Regions from separate parts of the Brevibacillus sp. FIR094 genome, predicted to be linked through region 1. Evidence: riboswitches for the same ligand, from Rfam matches in the RefSeq annotation. Region 1 holds a riboswitch; each other region holds the start of a gene.
What was found. Region 1 has a riboswitch for cobalamin ahead of cobO (cob(I)yrinic acid a,c-diamide adenosyltransferase). Riboswitches for the same ligand answer to the same signal wherever they lie in the genome.

Region 1 (7,810 bases):
TTTTGAAAGAACCAAGGAGATGATCGTATGCCGTTGATAGAAAATAGCCAATTATACAACAACAGTTTCACCCGCAATTTCGGAATCATTACGAGTGAGGAGCAAGCCAAACTGCGGAATGCTAGAGTAACGGTGGTAGGTGCAGGCGGCGTGGGAGGAATCACATTGATTCAACTCGCCCGTATGGGTGTAGGCAAGCTTCATGTCATCGATCAAGACTCGTTTGAGGAAAGTAATCTCAATCGCCAAATGCTCAGCTTTGTCAGCAAAATCAACTCTCCCAAGGCGGAAGTAGCGAAGGAAATACTTCACGATATCAATCCAGAGCTGGAAGTAAAGGTAACAAGGGAGTTTGTTACCGAAGAAAATGCACATGATTTGCTGGGTGATACAGATGTGATTGTAGATGCTACGGATAATCTGGTTGCACGGGTAATCATCCATAGAACTGCGGCTGATATGGGTATTCCCTCCATCTGGATTGCGGTAACACCACCTTTCCGTGGAGGAGTCATGTGCATGACACCCGACTCCGTGCCCTATGAGGTCGCCATGAGGCACCCTTCCTATCAACAGCCTCTCACGCCAGAGATGCGTGAAAAAATTAATCAGATCAAAGACGAGCGTGCAAAGTATTCCGTATCGCAAGGTGCCCTGCCTGAATGGGCAGATGCCTATGTAAAGAGAGAGGCTCCATGGGCAGTGCTTGCTCCGGTAGCGAATATCGTCGGCGTATTGGCTAGCTTTGAGGCATTCAAACTAATCATTCAGAGACCAGACCTATTGCCAGCCGTTGCTCCCAATCTAGTCAAAGTCAATTTAGCTTCCGTCCAAATGGTACAGGTAGAAGCCCCGGCAGAGGGAAGCTGGGATAACACGCTACTATAAGGACTCCTATGTTGCCTACCACCATTATCTTACTGGTAATCGCCCTCTTGTCATTAGTGGCAAAGGACCTGGTTCTCGTCTACGCTTCCCTCTTGCTGCTCGGATTATCTTTGCTAAAAGCAGTGCCTGTCATGGATGCAATCCAAAAACCAATTTTCCATGTGGGTCTGTTTTGTCTAATGGTATTCTTGTTGATTCCGATTGCCAAAGGAAAATATGATTTCATCTCTCTTGGCAAGGAAATGGTCAGTTGGAAAGCAACGATAGCCATTTTAGCAGGTTTTATCATCTCTTATGTCGGGGGAAAAGGCTTAAGTATTTTGCCAGATCAACCGGTTGTTTTCATAGGCGTAACACTTGGAACACTTTTGGCAGTGCTACTGACTAATGGGCTGCCCGCAGGCTTAATCATTGCAGCAGGATGCATTGCGTTGCTGTCGAGAATCTTCAATTTCTAGCACCCTCTAAATCTATTTTGAAAGAAGTGCCAAACTATGAATTTCAATCATAAAAAGAAAAATCATTTTCTTATGCTAGTCCTATCTTTAGGGCTACTTGTTCAAGGGTGTTCAACTCCTGATTCCCCCAATCAAAATAGTACAACACAAGCTCAATCAGTAGTGGAATCAACCAATGAGATCGTAACGGAAGAGCTGAAAGTGCCAAGTATCGATCAGGACGTCTCCTTATATGTGAGGCATATGAGTGCCAAAAACAAGGAAAAGTTCACCAACAATGAGGTTGTATTATTTCTTGAACCGTTTAGCGTACCTACTGCCCAAGCATTTGATGTTCCGGGATACTCATGGATGGAGGAATACGCAAAGCAAGGTTACGACACATGGGCGATGGACTTCCGAGGGTTTGGGCAATCTACCCGCCCACCTGAAATGGATCAACCGCCTGTAAAGAATGCTCCTGTCGTCCGTGCCACTGAGGCGGTAAAAGATTTGGAGGCTGTGGTACAGTACATCAAGCAAAAGCGGCAAGTCGAAAAAATCAGTATTGTAGGATGGTCATGGGGTGGAGTTGTTGCAGGAATGTACGCGACTGAACATTCCGATGATATTGAAAAACTCGTGCTTTATGGTGTTATGCATGGTTTTTCCTTACCTTTGATGGCAACTCCATTTGAATCAAAAAGCAAGCCAGGTGAAATTAATCCCGATTTACCAGCGTACCAGGTTGTCCAGTTTGACAAGGCCATGCACCATTGGCACATGATGCTAGATAAACGCGACCTGGTTTCTGGTGAGGCAATGAATGCTGTATCCAAGGTCTTCGTAAACTCTGATCCTAACAGCAGCAAGCAACCAGAACAGTCCATCCGCCGTCCAATGGGACCTTTGGTAGATCTGTATTACATCTGGACGGACAGACCAATTTTTGATGCAGCGAAAATTACGACGCCAGTGTTGATCATTCGAGGAGATCTGGACTTTTTTGCAGATAAGTCCCTCTTCCATAAACTGACCAATGCATCTGCAAAACAAGAAGTGGTTATCAAAGATGCAACACATTGGGTGTTGTACGAAAAAAATCGTGATCAACTCTTGCGTGAAACAGACGAATTCCTGAAAAAGTAAGTAAACCCGTAAGGATGTGCTGGAAATGAAGTCGTTTCAAATTTTGGATGCAACACTGCGAGAAGGAGAGCAGCAAGCAGGCGTTCGCTTCACATGCGAAGACAAGATTCGCATACTGCATCTCTTGGAAAGCTATCAGATAGACCTCATAGAAGTGGGCCACCCTGGAATTTCTGCCCTAGATGAAGAAATCTGCCGAAAAGTGGCTCAATCGGCAAGACGAGCGCAAATATTAATGCATGCGAGAGCTACTGTTGAAGAAGTACATGCAGCAAAGCGCGCCAAAGCAGACTGGGTGGGGATATGGGCTTCCATTAATGATGTGTCTATCCAAACCAAATTCAGTCATCACCAGGAAAGCTATATACAAGAGAAGGTCGAACAAGCTGTTATCGAAGCAAAAAAGCTTGGCTTACAGGTTAGATTCACGATTGAAGACGCTTCACGGACAGAGTGGGAAAAGATATCCAGCTTAGGTCATGTTGCTTTGCAGGCAGGTGCAGATCGCATTAGTTTGGCAGATACTGTCGGGATATGGGAGCCTGATACCTGCAAAAAAATCGTAACTCGTGCCATTGAGGAATTTGGATGCGAAATTGAAGTTCATCTGCATAATGATTTCGGTCTTGCTCAAGCGAATGCGCTGGCGGCTATTGATGCAGGTGCCTCTGTCATTGATACGACGATTTTAGGAATCGGTGAAAGAGCTGGCATTACTGACTTGATCCAGCTTACTGTTGCGTTGCAAAAGCTGCGAAATGATCAACGTTATTCTTTGGATAGAATTCCCGAGCTTGTACAAGCGATACGTCTGACGACAGGGTATAGACCGGACGAACTACGCCCTATCACTGGGCAAAATGCCTTTACGCATACATCGGCTTACCATGTCCAAGCGGTAAAGAGAAATTCCAAAGCGTATGAGCCATTTCCTCCCGAAACAATAGGAAGAACACGGCTTCTCGAAGAAAAGCGTCCTCCAATAGGAAGCCCAAAGCTGCCTGTTTCCTTACAGGTAGGAAAGCCGTTTCCCAAAGGTGCTTCAGAGCTACAGTATCATCGTGACGGTCCAGGGATTCGCTGGGTTATGATGGATTCACGTGTTGATGAGCGAGCCTCATTTTATGTGATCCAAAGGATATTTGGATTATGCGATTTGTCCGGTGTTCCTGAAAAACATGTAGACAGACATGCGCATCATTGTGACAGTGCCTTCCTCTTTTGGGGAGATGCACCTGATGGCACTGGTCTGGTGTGTCATGTTCAACTCGGTGAAGAAGAGAAGACTGTTGAGAGTCCAGCAGCTATTTTTATCCCAGCAGGCGTCGAGCATTCCTATCACTATGTGTCAGGGCGCGGAACTTATACAAATATTGTATTGTCACCTGAATACAACAAAAGCTTATTGGTTTCAGCAGCAACTTCTGAAATACCAGTGACCTAAGAGGTACAGGAAGTTGTTGAGTTTGAAGAGTGGGCAGCCATCTGGGCATGAGTACGGTATCGACCGGGCTCATGCCTTGTTTGAGTATTTGTGGTTACATCGACAAAACCCCGCCATAGATCGGTTCTTGCTGCGTTTTTTGTCCCCAAGTGCGCGTTCCGTATTCGAAATGCCACCATTCTTTTGGATAGTTGACGAATCCGGCAGCGGTCATCAAATGATAGAGCAGTCGGCGATTTTCTCGAATCTCGATGTCTTTTTGTGTAGGTTGTACGAGTTCCTCATAATATCGAGTGGAAGCCAGTTCACTGAAATCATCGAAGTCTGTCCCCATTTCCAGCCAGCCATTAGGCCCTGCGATAGTCAGATCGACTGCGCCACCGGATAGGTGAGGGGACGGTTTTGAGAGGTCTGTTGTTGGATAAGCGACGAATTTGCTCAATTCTTCCGTGAGGGAGGGTCCTTCCTGCCAGCCTTGTAAAAGCAAGGCTTCACGGAAACGTTCATACAAAGATGCCTGTACCTCAAACGAGCGCCAGCCGTCCAACACGACGAGCTTGTAACCAACTGGCAGTTGTGAGGCTGCCGTGGTGAGCTTGCGTGCTGCCTCTTCTCGCAAAAAGGCTTCTGGCTGTGTTCCGGCATAGCCCTCGTGATAGTAGGCTGGATAGACCGTGATTTGTTCACAAAGGGAAGAGAGGGGGATCATCGGCTCGCCGCATTCCTTGATCGGCAGTGGGCTGGGCAGGACCATGTCTGTTATTTTTGGAATCGGAGGAAATAGCATGACTGCACACCACTTTCGATTGTTTTGCCAATAGGGTAACGAAAATTTTCAAGTAAGTAAATGGTGATTATCTTAAATTTTCTGCTAATAGTCCCTAGCGACAAATCGGCAGCTTTTGCTTGAATCCTCGGTAGCTTTTGCTATTATTAAAGCAAGTGCTTGTCAACGGAACGAAAGACATTTACATATGGAAGAAACAGGTCCTTGTTTTTGCGAAGCCGATTTGCAGGAGCAAGGTTAAAAGGGAAGTTTGGTGAAAAGCCAACGCGGTCCCGCCACTGTAAGAGAGTAGCTGTTCTTCAAGGCATCATGCCATCCACTGCCCATCTGGGAGCGGGAAGGAGAAGAAAAGCGATAATCCTCGAGCCAGGAGACCTGCCTGTTTTATGTTTACACTGATTTCCTTCGGGTCAAAGGAAGAGGTGAGGATAGTTGCTTTTCAGCTATCCGCGCTTTGTTTTTCCTTACGTACTGGGGGAAACAGGGCGCTTTTTTTATGCTTCGGAAAGTATTTGGAGGAAACAGCGGAGTAAAATACGTCACTTTTTGAGGTGGTCACGATGGAGAAAAACGATAAGAAGCGGGGATTGACTCTCGTATACACAGGAGATGGCAAAGGAAAAACGACAGCAGCAGTCGGGTTGGCTGTGCGGGCAACAGGGCGCGGGAAAAAGGTGCTGATGGTTCAATTCATCAAGTCGCCGGAGCGTACATACGGAGAAAAGATTATTTTCGATAAGTTGGGCATTGAAATTGTGCAAATGGGCGTCGGCTTCACATGGACGAAGACACCAGAGGAGCATCGGCATGCATTGAAAGAAGCTTGGGCGTTTGCGAGCGAAAAGCTTTCTTCCGGAGCGTACGATGTCGTCATTTTGGATGAGCTAAATAATGCATTGGCGATTGACCGCTTCCCAATTGATGATGTATTGCCATTGTCCGATGTATTGGAAGCGATTCAAAACAGGCCAAGTCATATTCACCTCGTGATTACGGGACGGGCAGCAAAGCAGGAGATTTTGGACATCGCAGATTTGGTGACAGAGATGAAGCCAATCAAGCATTACTACGATGAAGGGATTCCAGCTGTGCTGGGGGTAGAGTTTTGACAAGCGCAGGTGTAATAGAGATGTACGGTCATGGCGGAGACTTGCTGACCGCTGCGCAGCGCTTTGGTCGAGAGCCCGGGGAGTTTCTGGATTACAGTGCCAATATTAATCCGCTGGGGATGCCAGCAAGCGTCCGTGAGATGCTATTGGCTTCGCTGGCTGCTGTAGCGCATTACCCAGACCCAGGACATCGTGTGTTCCGTCGTGCGCTGGCGAAACGGCTGCAAGTGCCGGAGGAATGGTTACTACCTGCCAATGGTGCAGCGGAGGCGATGGCACTGGCCATTCTCGGTCTTTTACCGCAAACGGTTGGTGTGGTATATCCTTGCTTTTCGGAATACGCGCAACTTTCCGAGCAGTATGGTGCCCATGTCATTGGCTGCTTCGGGAAGGAAGCGAACGGGTACAAGCCCGATCCTATAGAGCTGCACACTCTTTTTACGCAGTCTGATCTCGTATTTGTCGGGTCGCCAAACAATCCGACCGGAATCCTGTATCAACCGGACGAGCTGCGGCAAATGGCAGAATGGACGAAAGAGACCAATACGTGGCTTATCGTGGATGAGGCTTTCCTCGATTTTGTGGAGGAGGAGCGGCAGTATACATTGGCGACGCAGCTGGAGCGATTTCCCCGTGTCATTTTGATGCGCTCGATGACGAAAATGTACGCGATCCCGGGATTGCGCCTGGGCTATGCGATTGCGCATCCGGATGTCATTGCGAGGATGCGCCAGAAGCAAGTGAGCTGGAGTGTGAATGCACTGGCCCTCTTAGCTGGAGAACTGTGCTTGCAGGAGCAGGCATACGAGGAACAGACGCGCAGGCTCATAAAAGCAGAACGTGCGTATTTGATCGATTGCATCAGCGGTGAGTTGGGCTGGCAGGTATGGCCAGCGGAGGCTAACTTTTTGCTGGTGCGTTCGCCAGAAGGATTGCCAGCCGAACAATTGCAGGCGCGGCTCGGCAAAAAAGGTGTTCTGATCCGCAATTGTGCGATGTATCCCGGTTTGACGGCACATGATGTGAGAATCGCAGTGCGGGGACGAGAGGAAAATGAAAGACTTCTGGCAGCGCTCCGCGAGGTCCATGCGGAAGGAAGTGAACAGCGATGAGCTTGGTGCTGGTAACAGGCGGTGTCCGTTCGGGAAAAAGCCGCTACGCGGAAGAGCTTGCGATGAAGTTGAGCAATCGAGTCCTGTACGTGGCGACAGGCAAGGCCTGGGATGATGAAATGAAGCAGAGAATCGAGCTGCATCAGGCACGTCGTCCGCTGGAATGGGGCTGTGTGGAGGTAGGAGAGCGATTAACTGATTACCACACATTCAGTGAGCAGTACGATGTAGTATTGATCGATTGCCTGTCCACCTGGGTGAGCAATCGATTAATGAGCGTGGATGAGTCGGAATGGAGAAGTCCTTCTCACACGCAAGCCCTGCTGCAAGAGGCAGAGGCATGGCTGTCCCTTGTTCACAATTCCCCGCAACAAGTCATTGCCGTCACAAGCGAGGTCGGATTGGGCGGTGTAGCCTTGAGTCGTTTGGGCAGATGGTTCGCGGATGTGCTGGGCGACGTCAATCAGAGAAGTGCGCGACAAGCGGACGCCGTCTACGCTGTTTTGTCGGGGATACCGTGGAGGATCAAAGGATGAATGCATTTTTACACGCGATCTCGTTTTTTACGCGTATTCCGGTTCCGTGGCTTCGCCCTTCAGAGGAGGCGTGGAGAAAAAGCGTCAACTGGTATCCCGCAGTTGGTTTGGTCATCGGTCTATTGCTATGGGGTGTGCATCAGGCAGGACTGGTGTTGTTTAGTCCATGGATCGCCGCTATTTTGACGCTGGTCGCATGGGTCTACGTGACCGGTGGTCTTCATATGGATGGGTGGATGGATCTCGCGGACGGTCTTGGCAGCAGCAGACCGAGAGAGCAAATCCTTACGATTATGAAGGATAGCCGTGTAGGTGCGATGGGCGTTCTAGCTGCAATTATGCTGTTGC
Region 2 (7,810 bases), on a different contig from region 1:
TCCATATGAAAGGTTTGTGCCATCCCGCGGTGAGCAAGTAAAAAAGGCTCGCCTTCTGGCTCTTTTGCAAGATAAGAGTTGTTACCCAGAAACAGGAATGCGATGAAAAGAAGGGGAATCCAGATGCGTTTTCGCTGGAACCATCTCTTTTGTGGTTGATCTCGTTGTTTTAACATGTTGGGATACCGCCCCTTCCTTGTAATGCTCTGTTCATTGTAACAAAACGCAAGGGAGGAAGGTACATCCTTTGGGAGTAGTGTTAGGGGCTTGGCATCATTCGAAAAGACTGGCACAATAGACGGAAGATAAGATGTATCCATGCGAAAGCAAGGGGAGGTTCCATGAAAATCGCTTTACACCAAATCGCTTATCAGATCGGCATGCACCCAACCGAGATGGCGAAGCTTGTCTACGAGGGTGAAATAACAGGAGACGTACCTGACCGCAATCCGCAAGCGAAGGATGCTTGGGTGGATTTGCACTCTCTGCGTAACTTCATTCAATGGCGATATGATCAAGGACAGATGGACCAGATGTTCTATGATAAAGCTATGCGTCACATGAACAAAGCAATGCCAAAAAAATAATCAACTTTGGAGGAGAAACATGCAAGACTCTATCATTTATTGCATGGTACCAAAAGCATATTGGGAAAAGTGGATGGATAAGGATCACTACTTACCGCGCGATTACGAGCAGGAGGGCTTTATTCACGCGACAAAAGGGGACGAGCTACTTGAAAAGGTAGCAAACCGCGTCTACGCACAGTTTGACGAGGAGTTGTATGTACTCGTTGTCGATGAAACCAAAACGACTTCGGAAGTCAAATACGAGGCAGCGAAGGATGGATTGCTGTATCCGCACATATACGGACCGCTGAATCAAGATGCGATTGTGGATAGGAAGCAATTGAATCGGATAGACGGCCAGTGGCGTCTGGGAACGTCCATCCGCTAATCTTCTACCAGTTAAACCATTTGAGTAGCGCAAGTACTTCTTGACGCTTGGCCTCAGGTAGCTTGTCAAGTCTGCGCAAGAGAAGATCGATTCGCATGCGCTGTTCCACCTCGGATACAGGTACCTTTTGCCCCTTCACCCATTGTCGTTTCAGGCGGACGGGATCTGTATCAGAGATGATCCGAAGCAGCTTTCTTTCCAACAAATCTAAGGAAGCCATAGGTGAAACCCTCTTTTTCGTTTAATCCGTTTCTTCTATTATAGCACGGGTACATAAAGAAACCATGATTGGCGCACAATGGTAAAGGTGTTGAACATAACCCTTTGTAGGAGGCGTATCGATTATGGCGAAGCCGGATGACCGTTCTGACAACGCAGAAAAGCTGCAAAACATGATTTCTAATACGGAAGAGAACATTCGTGAGTCCGAAGCTTACCTGGCGTCTAATGCTGGCGAGATTTCCGAGGAGGAAAGAACAAGCCTCGAAGCGAAAAATCAGCGTCGTGAAGAAAGCATCGACGGATATCGCGCGGAAATCAAGGATGAATCTTCGCAGGCATAACCTTGCTACCAAACGTCTGGCGCCAACTAAGCGTCAGGCGTTTTTTTATTCTATCGGGCAAAAGTGCAACAAAACATGATTTGTTTAGCGAAACATGGTAATCTGTAATGGTACAAATTGAATAAGAGGAGAAAGACTTATGAAGCGACCAGAAGATACACGCGTCGTTGTCGGTATGTCCGGCGGAGTCGACTCCTCCGTGACGGCTTACCTGCTTAAGCAACAGGGATATGACGTCATCGGCATCTTCATGAAAAACTGGGATGATACCGATGAATTCGGCCACTGCACGGCGGAAGAAGACTTCCAGGATGTCCGGCGCGTCTGTGAACAGATCGGCATTCCATATTACACGGTAAACTTTGAAAAAGAATACATGGACAAGGTATTCCAGTATTTTTTGGATGAATATAAACGAGGCCGTACACCGAATCCGGATGTCATGTGCAACCGTGAAATCAAGTTCGGCGAGCTTCTTGCCAAGGTCATGGATCTGGGGGCGGATTATATTGCCACCGGTCATTACGCGCAGGTCAAGCACGTCGACGGCGAGTACAAGCTGATTCGTGGCGTTGACAACAACAAGGATCAGACTTACTTCTTGAATGTATTGGGCCAAGAACAGCTTTCCAAAACAATGTTCCCGATTGGTCATCTCCCGAAACCTCAGGTAAGGGAGATCGCAGAGAAAGCAGGACTCTATACAGCGAAAAAGAAGGACAGTACAGGGATCTGCTTTATTGGAGAGCGCAACTTCCGCGAGTTCCTGCAAAATTATTTGCCTGCCAAACCAGGAAACATCGAGACTGTAGATGGAGCAATCATCGGCACGCACGAAGGACTGATGTACTATACATTGGGTCAACGACAAGGCCTAGGAATAGGCGGAGGTCATGGCACTAGCGGACAGCCTTGGTTTGTTGTAGACAAAGATCTGGAGCGGAATGCCCTGATCGTAGGTGAAGGCTCTGATCATATTCGTCTGTACTCGAAGAGTCTCTTGGCAACCAACGTTAGCTGGGTGAGTGATAAGAAGCCTTCCGAAACGTTTACTTGTACAGCGAAATTCCGTTATCGCCAGCCGGATCAGGGAGTAACTGTTCACCTGCTGGAGGATGGGACAGTAGAAGTTGTATTTGATCAGCCGCAAAAAGCAGTGACACCTGGTCAGGCTGTCGTCTTCTACGATGGGGAAGTGTGCTTGGGTGGCGGTACGATTGACAAGGTACGCTTAGTCGATAAAGAGAACTAAGATAGACGGGGGAAGCACTCGGTGGATGCTACGAAAAAATCAAAAGTGATTATCGTTTCGTTTTTGGCGGGAGCGGTTCTCTTGGCGATCATCTCTTATTTCGGGATGGCCTCCATGGGTAAAGAGCATATGGCGACGATTCAAAACGTCATCAAGGAGAACGGCGGGGTTGTAGTCGCGGGTGGAGTGACAGCGGTTCCGAAGGAGGAAAGTCCTTTTACCAATAGCGGAAAAGGCAATACCATCTACCGAATCTACTATACGAAAGAGGGACAAACGTTGACGGCTTGGTATCGTGCTGATAACGAATCCTCCATCAAGAAAGAGCCGGAAGCTTGGATTCTGCCGTAAAAACAAGGATAAACCTGACTGGGAGAGTGAAGGCAACACATGACCCAATATGCTGGACTGCGTGAACTAGCTGAACTGATTCAAAGACTCGAGCCAGAGTTAGCGGGTGCTCAATTAAGTATTCTTGCTCATGAAAATAAAGCGGAAATCGCAACGCATTTAGTGGAAGGACTCGGGACGAAGGTTCCTGTCCAACACAGCTCCGGCGAATATGCGAATCATTTGGCGGTGTTGCGGGTAGGAGCGAACAAGTACACCATCGCGCAAGATTGGAGAGAAGTGTACATCAGTGAAATCAATTACTGCGCGTGTCGTATACCTCCAGGGGCTCATGGATTGTTGGTTCGCCATATCGATTATCCAGGCGTGATTTATGATGTCTCACGAAAACTGGCCGAACATCAAATCAATGTTTCCAAGTTGAATGTATCGCGCGAGCAAAAAGGGAAGAATGCCCTGCTTATCTCTGTGACGGATGAAGAGATTACACCGACGATTGTATCTGCCATCGAAGAGCTGCCCCAAATCACCAAAGTGTTATCTCTACAGTAAGCGAATCATGATAAACAAAAACTGCCCGTTTTTAGCGGGCAGTTTTTTTCGTAGCGAATTTGAGTCCTTGGCTAATTAAGACCGGCAAGACGGACGAATGATTTTCGTTAGCAAATTCTTTAAAGGAAGCCTTGATCTGACCTTTGCCTATGGAGGATAATCGTTCGATCATCGCCAGAGATCTTTCTTTGACCAAGAATCGCCCATCTTTTTCTAACTCCCCGATGGTGAGGAGCGCATGGACGTCGAGGTCATCTGTCAGCAGGCTGGGTAATCGACTCTCCTTCGCAAGCAGTACGCTCTCATTCCAGTGGATCGAAGGACTGCCAGCGATATAACGCTGAAAAGCGTGTGGCCTCGACAAAAGTACATGCAAGACAAACAAGCCGCCTAACGAATGTCCAAAAATCGCTTGTTGCGTCCGATCGATGGGGAAGTCGTTTTCGATACTCGGCTTGAGCTCCTCCTCCAAAAAGGTGAGGAACTGTTCCGCTCCCCCCATCTGAGGCCAGTCTGCTCCTTCTGGGTTCCTAGGAAGCTCTGAGGCGGGAATTTCATACGTGTAATCAAAGAAACGGGCAGGATGGAACGGACCGTCCGTTGGATACCCAATCCCGACGACGATAGCCGGATACACGCCAGTTCGTTCAGGGCCACGTGATTGTATCCGTATCGCTTCGGTCATGGTTGCAAAAACAGAGTTGCCATCTAGCATATATATGACGGGAAAGCCTGATTCCGGAGGGGGATCGGCAGGTATACTTACGAAAATGTGATAGTCACGCTCTTGATAAGTCATGATTTTACTGTAAGAACGAGGAATGACAACAGGTTGATAGTCGGTGCTTTTCATGAGGGCTACTCTCCAATCTATCCAAGGCTAACCAACGCACACAAAATCTATTATATGAACGAGAACCAGAGATTGGCAATAGCCGAAAAAGGAGAATAGTTAGTTTTCGAAAAGAGCGCATACTGAGCTTGACTCCTACGATATATTGAGGTAAAGTAAGTTTTACCAACTACATATTGATGCGGTAAGGTGTTTACCAGCCAGATTTGGTAGACTTAATAGGGAAGTCGGTGAGAATCCGACGCGGTCCCGCCACTGTAATGAGAGAGTTCCATTTGCGCAAGAATGCCACTGATCATGAAGGATCGGGAAGGTGAAAATGGAGCGATGATCCAGAGCCAGGAGACCTGCCTAACCGCTTGCACTGTTTAACCTACGGGAGATAGGGAAGTGTTCGAGCGCGCAATTCGTATTAGCGAATTGCTAGATGGAAGTCATCACGCGCATTCGGCATGTAAACGTCGGATGCGCTTTTACTTTGGCTAAATAACATACATACAGAGTAAAAATAGCAGGGGATAGGATGAGGGACATGCTAATCGCTTATGATTCAAAAACAGGAAACGTCCGACGATTCGTCAACAAAATTAATTTGCCACATGTGGAAATTAATCAAGATATGGTGTTGGACGAGCCATTCATTTTGATAACATACACGACGGGCTTCGGACAAGTGCCAGAGAAGGTGGCGACGTTCCTGAAGCGAAATCATGTCCATCTGCGCGGAGTATCCGCCAGCGGTAACCGCAACTGGGGAACCAGCTTTGCCAAAAGCGCGGATACGATCGCGAGCCAATATGGCGTTCCGGTGATATCTAAATTTGAACTGTCCGGTACCGGCCGTGACGTGGAACAATTTACGAGTGGGGTGGCAGCAATTGCGGCATATTGAATTGAACAACGAACTGATGCAGCGTGGCAACGACGGATTTTATCAACTGGAAAAGGATCGGGAAGCGGTTGCGGTCTTCATGGAAGAAGTGCAGTCCAATACGATGACTTTTGGCAGTGTCAAAGAACGCATGGACTATTTGATCGAGAATGACTTTTATGAAAACGTCTATGAAACATACACTGTGGAGCAAGTCGATGAAGTTTACCGTTTGGCCTATGACGCTGATTTTCAATTTGCTTCGTATATGGCTATCTCCAAATTTTATAAAGATTACGCCTTGAAAACGAACGATAAATCGATGTACCTAGAGCAGTATCCAGACCGGGTGGCCGTTGTGGCACTGTCCCTTGGACAAGGTGACTTTGAGCTCGCCAAGCGTTTAACAGTATCCATGATGGATCAACGCCTGCAACCAGCGACACCAACCTTCCTGAACGCAGGCAAAAGCCGCCGTGGAGAAATGGTCTCCTGCTTCTTGCTCGAAATGGATGATTCACTGAACTCCATCAACTTTATTTTGGGAACTTGTATGCAGCTATCTAAAATTGGCGGCGGTGTAGCTGTGAACCTGTCCAAGCTCCGCGGACGAGGAGAGCCGATCAAAGGTGTCGAGGGCGCAGCAAAAGGTGTCATGCCAGTTCTCAAGCTGTTGGAAGATGCGTTTTCCTACGCGGATCAAATGGGGCAACGCAAAGGATCAGGTGCAGCGTACTACAACATCTTCGGCTGGGATATCAACGAGTTTCTCGATTGCAAAAAGATCAATGCGGATGAAAAAGCACGCATCAAAACGTTGTCCATCGGCCTGATCGTACCAAACGTGTTCTACAAGCTGGCTGAAGAAAACAAGCCATTGAATGTGTTTGCTCCTTACTCCGTGTACAAAGAATACGGCGTGCATCTGGATGACATGGACCTCGATGACATGTACGAGGAGCTCTTGGCAAACGATCGCATCAAGAAAAAGACCGTGATGAGCGCACGCGAGATGTTGACCAAAATCGCAATGATTCAAATGGAATCGGGCTATCCTTACATCATGAACAAAACGAATGCGAACAACAATCATGCACTGAAAGATCTCGGTTCGGTGAAAATGTCCAACCTGTGCACGGAAATCTTCCAGCTGCAGGAGACTTCGACGATCACCAATTACGGCGAGATGGATATCATCCGGCGCGATATTAGCTGCAATCTGGCATCGCTCAATATCGTCAACGTGATGGAACGCAAAATGATCCGTGAATCCGTCCACGAAGGAATCGAAGCCATTACAGCTGTGAGTGACATGACGCGTGTAGAAAACGCTCCAGGCGTTCAAAAGGCAAACAGTGAGCTGCACTCAGTAGGGCTCGGTGCGATGAACCTGAACGGTTATCTGGCAAAGAACAGAATCGCTTACGAAAGTGAAGAAGCCAAGGATTTCGCTCGTACATTTTTCATGATGATGAACTTCTACTCCTTGGAAAAAAGCATGGAAATTGCCAAGGAAACAGGCTTGACCTTCTTGGGCTTTGAACAATCGGAATATGCAAAAGGCACTTATTTTAACAAGTACTTGACGAACGATTACAGCCCGCGGACGGAAAAAGCAAAGCTTCTCTTCGAAGGGATGCACATTCCGGCGCCAGAGGATTGGGCGGAACTACAGCAAAAGGTGCAAAAGCATGGCGTTTACCATGCGTACCGTTTGGCGATTGCACCGACACAGAGCATTTCCTACATTCAGAATGCGACTTCTAGCGTGATGCCAATCGTTGAGCATATCGAAACGAGAACGTATGCCAACTCTACGACGTATTACCCGATGCCGTACTTGTCGCAGGAAAACTATTTTTACTACAAATCGGCGTATGTGATCGATCAATTCAAAGTGATTGATTTGATTGCCGAAATTCAAGAGCACATCGACCAAGGAATTTCGACTGTGCTGCATGTGAACAGCAATATTTCAACCAGAGAACTGGCTCGCTATTACATTTACGCAGCGAAAAAAGGTCTGAAGTCACTCTACTATACGCGTACGAAGCATTTGACTGTAGAAGAGTGCATTAGCTGTGCGATTTAGTGAACTCGATTTATAAAGAAAAAGCATCAAGCAAAAAGAGAAGAGGAACGCCATATGAAAGCAGTCAATTGGAACAGGCCGGACGACGATTTTACGATGACGTTTTGGAATCAAAACATCATGCAGTTCTGGACAGATGATGAGATTCCGCTGTCAGATGACAAGATGTCCTGGATGGAGCTCAGTGCGACTGAACGGGACACGTATAAAAAAGTATTGGGCGGTCTCACCTTGCTGGATACGGTTCAGGGTGGGGTAGGGATGCCGAAGATCATGGAGCATGTCGATGGACTGCAAAGAAAAGCGGTTCTCGCCTTCA
Region 3 (7,810 bases), on a different contig from region 1:
TTTTTAGGAATATTGCCAAAAGCGACGAAAAATCCGAGCAAAACCACGACGGGCAGCAAGATTCCAGCTGTGATTCCTACGGAGGTTATTCCCCCAATAGCAGCGAGTATACATAGGCCCATTAAGGCTAATGCAGTCACCCACTCTGGTGTTCGAGGCAAGTAGTTGACGGTCGTCCATGTCTGGGTATCGATCAGATTCGTTAGTGCCATCATGTACAAGCAAATCATGATTGGAACGAGCAAGAGATTGCTAACGATTTTTCCTGATCGTCTCGAAAGCCATTCTTGCACCGACCGTTGCTTCATATTTCGGTTAACCACAAACAGCAAGTACGCCCAGAAGGAAAAAGGGATACCAGCAAGTAACACGCTCAACCAAGCATCTCTTCCGGCTTTACTCAATAAGAGGGGGATGACGGTTACGTGGTTCGTAATGCCGATCGTCAGCATCATCACCATAATGGCTTGACCAATCCCGATTTTTCCGTCCACTTTCATGAAAGACTTATCCCCCTGTGCGTGGTGGTGCTGTTAGGATTTGCCTGCTTGCTTGGAAATATGTATCACGTATAAAGGTTACATCCTCCCGAAAAAGTATGGTATTCTACTATGAGGTAAAAAGGTAGAAACGGAGTAAGGAGTGCAGCCGATGTATCAACTCATACGAAACTATCTGTTCAAGCAAGATGCGGAAGAGATACACGAAAAGACAATTGGTGCCTTAAGGCTGGTGGAGGATTCTGCTCCAGGCAAAAGCATCCTGAAGATGATCTATCAAGTAAAAGACCAGCGATTGGAGAACAAGCTGTGGGGACTGACGTTTCCGAATCCAGTCGGACTTGCAGCCGGTTTTGATAAAAATGCCGAAGTCTATCATGCATTGGGTGCTCTTGGTTTTGGGTTTGTAGAAATCGGGACGTTAACGCCGCAGGGGCAGCCAGGCAATCCGAAGCCGCGTTTGTTCCGATTGCCGGAACATCAAGCTGTCATTAACCGGATGGGTTTCAACAATCACGGTGCGTATTTGGCTTCCCAGCATTTGGTCGATTACGCGTACTCAGATGTCCCGATTGGGATTAACATTGGGAAAAACAAAGTAACGCCGAATGAAGAGGCGGCCATCGACTATAGCAAATGTATGGACATGCTCTATTCATACGGTCACTATTTCGTCATTAACATCAGTTCTCCGAATACCCCGAATCTGCGTGACTTGCAGGAAACAGAGAGCTTGCGTCATTTGGTGCGGGCTGTAAGGGAAAAGGCGACTGAAATGGAAGCGCGTTCCATCAAGAAAAAGCCGATATTGCTGAAAGTAGCACCAGACATGTCGGATGAGCACATGCGCGATGTTGTTCACGCTGCTGTTGAAGAAGGCATTGCCGGAATTATCGCTACCAATACGACACTGTCACGCGAGGCAGTTTCCGGACATCGATTTGCCGAGGAAGCGGGTGGCTTGAGCGGAAGACCTCTTACGGAGCGTTCCACTGCTTGGGTGAAGGAGATTTATCAAGAAGTAGGAGACAAGGTACCAATCATCGGTGTCGGAGGCATTTATAACGGTGAAGACGCCTACGCGAAAATCCGAGCAGGAGCCAGTCTCGTTCAGGTGTATACGGGGATGATATATCAAGGCCCAGGTATCGCCAAGCAAATTAACAAAAAGCTACTCAAGCTCATGCAGCGCGATGGTTTTAAACATATTAGTGAAGTAATTGGCGTAGACGCAAAAGAATAGATAGAACAAGTACGCATAGGTCGATGGCTCCGTTGTTAGTGGGTCATTGGCTTATGCGTTTTTGCTTATATTCTTCCGATTTATGTAGTGATCCGGTATAATGATGTGGGACAAACATGAATTGTCTGTCAATTACATATTGTCGGCGTTAGGTGCCTTTATGTGACGCATAAAGGGTAACAGGGAATCGGGTGAAAGTCCCGAGCGGTCCCGCCACTGTAACCAGGGAGCTCTCTTTGAGAAGGAAACCACTCATTTTCGTATGGGGAAGGACAAAGAGCGTATGGATCTGGAAGCCAGGAGACCTACCTAGTAGCCACACCCAGAAAACCTTCGCGGAAAGGAGCGGTGAATACGAGGCAGTGAGGCTGTGTAGTCAGTCTATTGTTTTGTGTGCACATCTCGTCCATTGATGGATGGGATTTTTTTATTTGTAGGATAAGAACGAAAGTCAGTGAAGGAGGAAGGAACATGAATCGATCTCGTCTCGTATCTACTTGTCTGATGATCGCGGGCTTTGTCCTGTATTTCCTGCTCAATGAACCAGAGACAGGACATGCGATGCACATCATGGAAGGGTATTTGCCATTATCCTGGGCCTTATTTTGGTGGGCTGTCTTCTTGCCATTTTTTATTCTTGGGATTCGCTCGATTAACAAGATTGTAAAAGAACATCCCGAAATGAAGCTCCTTATTGGTGTTGCAGGAGCGTTTGCATTTGTTTTATCTGCACTGAAAATCCCTTCGGTTACAGGCAGCAGCTCTCACCCGACTGGAACGGGCCTTGGCGCTATTATGTTTGGGCCTTTTGCGATGTCTGTGTTGGGGAGCATGGTGCTCTTATTTCAAGCCTTGCTTTTGGCACATGGAGGTTTGACTACGCTAGGGGCAAATGCTGTATCCATGGCAGTAGTAGGACCCCTGGTGGCATACGGAATCTATCGGTTTATCATGAAAGTGAACGGAAGCCAACGTCTGGCTGTTTTTTCGGCGGCTGCCTTGGCTGACCTCGCTACCTATGTGGTGACTTCAATTCAATTGGCACTCGCATTCCCAGCTGAATCTGGTGGAGTGTTGGCCTCGTTTGCCAAATTTGCAGGAATTTTTGCATTCACGCAAGTACCGCTCGCAATCAGTGAAGGTCTGTTGACCGTTCTTGTTTGGAACTGGTTATTATCTTACAACGCAAAAGAGCTTACACAGCTTCGTTTGCTCAAACGGGAGGAATCGCTGTGAAAAAAGGATGGAACTGGCTTTTACTCTTGGGGGTAATCGTACTGGCGATTGTCCCGCTGTTGCTGGTGCAGGATTCGGAATTTGGTGGCGCAGACGGTGTGGCGGAGGAAGCGATCAAGGAAATTGCTCCGAACTACGAACCGTGGTTCCAGCCACTGATAGAACCGCCAGGGGGAGAGACGGAGAGCCTATTGTTTGCGGTGCAGGCGGCGTTGGGAGCGGGAGTGGTTGGCTACGCTGTGGGCTTGTACAAAGGTCGGTTGGATAAGCGGAAAAAATGAACGGGCTGCAGATTGATTCTCTCTCTTATCAAAGCAGGCTGAAACATCTGCCGCCAGCTCATAAGCTATTGCTGCCGAGTGCATTGTTACTGCTCGTCTTGGTGGGACATGTATGGATGCAGATGGCTGTCGTTATCTGGATGACGGTATGGGTAGTGGTGTATGCCCGTATTCCTGTCCGTATCTATTGTGCCTTTATGATTGTGTCGCTATCGTTTTTCGTGGCGGGGCTCCCTGCCCTATTGGTAGAAGGGGCGAGAGCAGGAGAAGTCCATGTCCAGATCGCGGCAGCATGGGACGTGGGTTCGTATGTGCTCTATGTGCCGATGTCATCATTCAGTAAAGTTTGGATCTTATTTTGGCGTACCATAGCGAGCTTATCTTGCTTTGCTTTCATTTTGTTTACCGTGCCGTTTGCCGAAATCTTGCAGGTGCTTCGCCGACTTCGTATGCCTGTCCTTGTGACTGACTTATTAATGATCATGTATCGGTTTATTTTTGTGTTAGTAACGATTTCTCACCAGCTATGGATTGCCCAACGTTCGCGCGGAGGTCATCGAGGCTTCCGCGCGACGCTTCGGGATGCAGGGGTTCTCGTTGCGCAATTGTTTGTCAGAGCGATGCGCAAATACGAAGCCTTGCACAAAGGAATGGCGGCTAGAGGCTTTGGGGAGAGCATGCAGGTGCTCGCGTTTCATACCCATGTTCGTTCGCGACGCTATGAGTGGGAGTCAATCGCAGGCTGTATGCTGCTGGTACTGCTTGAGTGGTGGACAGGAGGTTGGTAGTAATGACATCACGGTTGTTGGAGTTCATCGATTTGCAGTACACGTATCCGGGAGGGCGGGGACCCGTCCTGTCCGGGCTGTCCTTATGGATTCCAGAGGGGAAAAAATGTGTCCTTTTGGGGCGAAACGGCTGTGGGAAGTCGACCTTGTTCTTGCATGGGAACGGGATCATCGAGCCACAGCAGGGACAGGTGCTGTGGAAGGGGAAACCGCTAGTCTACAAACGAGCCGCACTGCTAGAGATGACGCAAAAGGTAGGCTTGGTCTTTCAAGATCCCGAGCATCAGCTGATCGCAAGCACGGTCGCGGAAGATATATCCTACGGTTTATGCAACCAAAAGCTGCCTACGGATATAATCCGGGCAAAAGTAGAAAAGGTGATGGATGCCTTCGGGTTGAGAGAGCTGGCAGAAGCTCCGATTCATCATTTGAGCCTGGGACAAAAACGGCGCCTGGCACTCGCAGGGGTCATGGTCATGGAGCCAGAGCTGTTGCTGTTGGACGAGCCTACTGCGTATCTGGATCGCTATCAGACTAAAAATTTGCTGCGGGAGCTCGATACCATTCACCGGCAAGGAACGACTGTTTTGATGGCGACACATGATATGGATATTGCCTTTGAATGGGCGGAATGGATTTGTATCATGGATGAAGGCAGGCTTGTTTTCGCGGGAGATCCGCAGGAGGCATTGGAAAATAGAACGATGCTGGAGAGTCTTCATCTGGGTATGCCGGTGCTCGTTGATGTGTGGGAGGCACTGCCTGAGCAGTGGAAGCGGGAACTTGGCGGAAATATTCCACGCTCGCTCGACGAGCTGCGAAAAATGCTCAGTGTTCAGCGGGTGTGGTGAATGGAGTGGTGGCTTTCGGGCAAGCTAACCCCAAAAAGCCATGGAGGTACGCTGATATGGAACAAGACTCTGTCATGAGTACATCAGTCCCGAATCACCAGGAAAAAGGAATTTCACGCAAGGTGAAGGACGAACTGATGTATCAAGTATTGGAGAAAGAGATGACTACCGTCGAGCAGGAAAAGAAGATAAAAGATGATTATTTAAAAGGAAAAGCGTAAATTTGCGCCAAAAAGCCCTTCTCGCCACATCAAGGCGTGAAGGGTTTTTTACATGGATTGATCCCCGTACCCACCCTCGTCTGTCAGGCAAAATCAACACACGGTAGTTACAATACTACGTACACATTACTCATGTCACATTACTGGGCGTCTTATGTAAGAGAGGGATTTGAACCCTCAGGGTGGCCCCTCGACCCTGCCGGAATTTTCAACATTAGCCCTGTTGAAGGGGGACGTGTTCGCCTTTTACAGACAGACTACCGACTTCCATGCCTCTTACGTTAAGCTTCTTGCAGTTCTGTTAACCAGTTGAATTGTTGAATGCTTGCATCCAATTCCCGGTACTGTTTAGACAGCTCATCGACTTGCTTTTGCAACTGGCCAATATTTACGGTCGAGCAAATCTTGACCTCTGAGCGGCTATAGCGGAAAAGTTAAGAAGATTTGCGCGGATTTTGTAGGGATATGTCCAATCATCACGAATAACGTAAAGAAGACACTTACTTACAATGGGAGAAGTGATGAGGTTGTGATTTCAACTTTGAATAAGACGCTATGCGTTCAACAACTCGTAGAAAAATTAAGAGACAAGCAGCTTCTTCATGTACCAATCGCTGATCTTCAAGAATCCAATAAAGCGTTGTATGAATACGTCAATCAGCTCAATGACTCGATTGCGATCATTCCGACCACGATTAATTCTGTCATTACAGGAGTCATCCGTTTCCAGGAAGGGTACTTTATAACCTTGGGCATGCTCATTTGGAAAGACGCCAACAAAAAAGGGGCGTTCAAAGAAGGGACATTTCTTTTTTACAAGCATGACGCTCATGATTCGATTGAGGATTGCGTCCACATAACCAATTCCATCGAAAATCACAATCTGATGGAGAGCTTGTTCTTTGCGTGCTGCGAGAGCAAGGATGGCGATTCCGTGCTTTCCTATTCGCATATCGAGCATGCGATTACATACGGAGAGCTATATCGTGACATGAAGACCAAAATCAAAAAAGGGTTTGCGTAATTGCTGCAAAACGAGAATGTTTGATTGACGGAAAAACTTTACATGACATGTGACGAGTGATATACTGCTATAAATTTTAAAATTTTCCAATTGAAGAGGAGTTTACCTATTCCATGATGACTAAGAAGTAACGTCTTGCCATTTACCAGTTGGCCCGACCCCCTCCATGTAAACGGTTTTATTTACCTACAAATTAAAACACTTACAACAAAATGGAGGAATATCACGATGAGTAAACCTGAAATGAATGTTGCCTTAGTAATTGGTCCGGATACGGATCTGGACAGCCAAGCAATCCGGAGTACACTTGAGTATTTTGGAGCACGAGTCTTTACGTACTGGATTGGTCGACCAAGCGATTTGATTGATGTATTGAATGGCAGCGACCTCTACCCAAATACCGACATGATTGTTCTGAATTTCCATGGCGATGAGGGAAGCCTCATCATGCCAGAGCTGGGCGAGGACGTTTACGAGGAAGGAGAACCAAAGGGTGATTTTGGTCCTGACGACGTTAGACGGTTTGCCAAGCTGGATGGAAAAATCGTGTTAGGTAACGGATGCTCGCTTGGTGATCCTAAATTAGCGAAGGCCTTTCTGGACAGTGGCTGCCATACGTATATCGGGCCAGATGATTACCCGGATGGAAATTCTGCGCTGATGTTCGCACTGCGCTTTTTCTACGAGGTCATTCAAAACAAGAAAAGCGTGGAAGAAGCTTTTCGAATCGCAAAAGCAACGGATGAAGAAACCGAGATGTATCAGCTTTATGTAAAAGAGTAATGGCAACGCAAAGGGAGCCTTTTAAAAGGCTCTTTTTGCGTTTTTTTGAGAGATTTGATATATAATCGAAAAGGATTATCATTATCAATGATTTTGGTAGGTGAGTGTTACCAGATGAATAAATGGTTAGAACAACAGAACTTTCTTGAACATACCTTACTAGAATTGTGCGAAGCGAAAACAATGGAGCGCGCCGATTGGGAGCTGAAGGAGCCACTTGTGCTGAGGCATCATGTACTGCTTGCTTTTGCGAAAGGGAAAGGAATCTTGATCATCAATGGTACGCCGATCAAAATTACACGCAAGTCGGTCTTCTTGTTGCTGCCGGGTACTAATGTAGAAAGCAACTTGGCAGACAAAGAAGATGTGGAGGCGCATTGGATCAGCTTTGACTTGTTTCGGCAAGTCGAAGTAACCGAACAGCGACGGGTGTATGAGCGTGAACAATCTTTTCCGGTTCAAGGCTTGATTGCAAACAGCCATACCAGATTGCAGAGAATGATTGCAACGATTGTTTCTGGTCAAACGAATGCTGTCAAAAACAACCGAATGAGGCAAACGGAGAATTTGCATGCCTTACTGGAGAAGGTAATGACCGATCATCTGCCGCGTAGGCCCGAGGGAGAAGAACACTGGTTGCCGCAAACCGTGGGCTATATACACCAAAACTATCAGCAGGAGATCAAGGTGGAGAGTTTGGCGGAAATGGCAGGGATGCATCCCGCTTATTACTCGCAGCTTTTCAAGCGTGAGATGAAAAAGACCCCAATCGAATACTTGACCCAGCTGCGCATGAACAAAGCAAAAGAGCTATTGCTCACCGCTTCTCCCGACAAAAATATTCGCGAAATTGCCAGTAGCGTCGGATATCTGGATGAGTTTT

Region 2: it holds a riboswitch for cobalamin, as region 1 does, so the genes downstream of both, nrdI (class Ib ribonucleoside-diphosphate reductase assembly flavoprotein NrdI) here and cobO (cob(I)yrinic acid a,c-diamide adenosyltransferase) in region 1, are expected to answer to the same signal.
Region 3: it holds a riboswitch for cobalamin, as region 1 does, so the genes downstream of both, ACQ5DJ_RS04630 (energy-coupling factor ABC transporter permease) here and cobO (cob(I)yrinic acid a,c-diamide adenosyltransferase) in region 1, are expected to answer to the same signal.

The regions. Positions count from the first base shown of each region.
Region 1 covers NZ_JBEAES010000011.1:141,503-149,312, forward strand. The annotation lists gene ACQ5DJ_RS12130 (HesA/MoeB/ThiF family protein) at 28-888, shown strand; gene ACQ5DJ_RS12135 (DUF441 domain-containing protein) at 897-1,346, shown strand; gene ACQ5DJ_RS12140 (alpha/beta hydrolase) at 1,383-2,474, shown strand; gene ACQ5DJ_RS12145 (LeuA family protein) at 2,500-3,918, shown strand; gene ACQ5DJ_RS12150 (M15 family metallopeptidase) at 4,013-4,705, opposite strand; cobalamin riboswitch at 4,887-5,102, shown strand; gene cobO (cob(I)yrinic acid a,c-diamide adenosyltransferase) at 5,266-5,814, shown strand; gene cobD (threonine-phosphate decarboxylase CobD) at 5,811-6,926, shown strand; gene cobU (bifunctional adenosylcobinamide kinase/adenosylcobinamide-phosphate guanylyltransferase) at 6,923-7,462, shown strand; gene cobS (adenosylcobinamide-GDP ribazoletransferase) at 7,459-7,810, shown strand, end outside.
Region 2 covers NZ_JBEAES010000007.1:22,082-29,891, reverse strand. The annotation lists gene ACQ5DJ_RS07390 (glycerophosphodiester phosphodiesterase family protein) at 1-176, opposite strand, end outside; gene ACQ5DJ_RS07385 (hypothetical protein) at 342-587, shown strand; gene ACQ5DJ_RS07380 (DUF952 domain-containing protein) at 607-957, shown strand; gene ACQ5DJ_RS07375 (hypothetical protein) at 962-1,177, opposite strand; gene tlp (small acid-soluble spore protein Tlp) at 1,302-1,520, shown strand; gene mnmA (tRNA 2-thiouridine(34) synthase MnmA) at 1,660-2,772, shown strand; gene ACQ5DJ_RS07360 (hypothetical protein) at 2,794-3,123, shown strand; gene ACQ5DJ_RS07355 (ACT domain-containing protein) at 3,163-3,675, shown strand; gene ACQ5DJ_RS07350 (alpha/beta hydrolase) at 3,707-4,528, opposite strand; cobalamin riboswitch at 4,699-4,897, shown strand; gene nrdI (class Ib ribonucleoside-diphosphate reductase assembly flavoprotein NrdI) at 5,061-5,420, shown strand; gene nrdE (class 1b ribonucleoside-diphosphate reductase subunit alpha) at 5,407-7,491, shown strand; gene nrdF (class 1b ribonucleoside-diphosphate reductase subunit beta) at 7,546-7,810, shown strand, end outside.
Region 3 covers NZ_JBEAES010000004.1:123,634-131,443, forward strand. The annotation lists gene ACQ5DJ_RS04620 (GerAB/ArcD/ProY family transporter) at 1-500, opposite strand, end outside; gene ACQ5DJ_RS04625 (quinone-dependent dihydroorotate dehydrogenase) at 652-1,743, shown strand; cobalamin riboswitch at 1,877-2,070, shown strand; gene ACQ5DJ_RS04630 (energy-coupling factor ABC transporter permease) at 2,215-2,979, shown strand; gene ACQ5DJ_RS04635 (energy-coupling factor ABC transporter substrate-binding protein) at 2,976-3,260, shown strand; gene cbiQ (cobalt ECF transporter T component CbiQ) at 3,257-4,048, shown strand; gene ACQ5DJ_RS04645 (energy-coupling factor ABC transporter ATP-binding protein) at 4,051-4,899, shown strand; gene ACQ5DJ_RS04650 (hypothetical protein) at 4,956-5,120, shown strand; partial or broken gene ACQ5DJ_RS04655 (DIP1984 family protein) at 5,402-5,536, opposite strand; gene ACQ5DJ_RS04660 (hypothetical protein) at 5,650-6,144, shown strand; gene ACQ5DJ_RS04665 (delta-aminolevulinic acid dehydratase) at 6,373-6,927, shown strand; gene ACQ5DJ_RS04670 (AraC family transcriptional regulator) at 7,042-7,810, shown strand, end outside.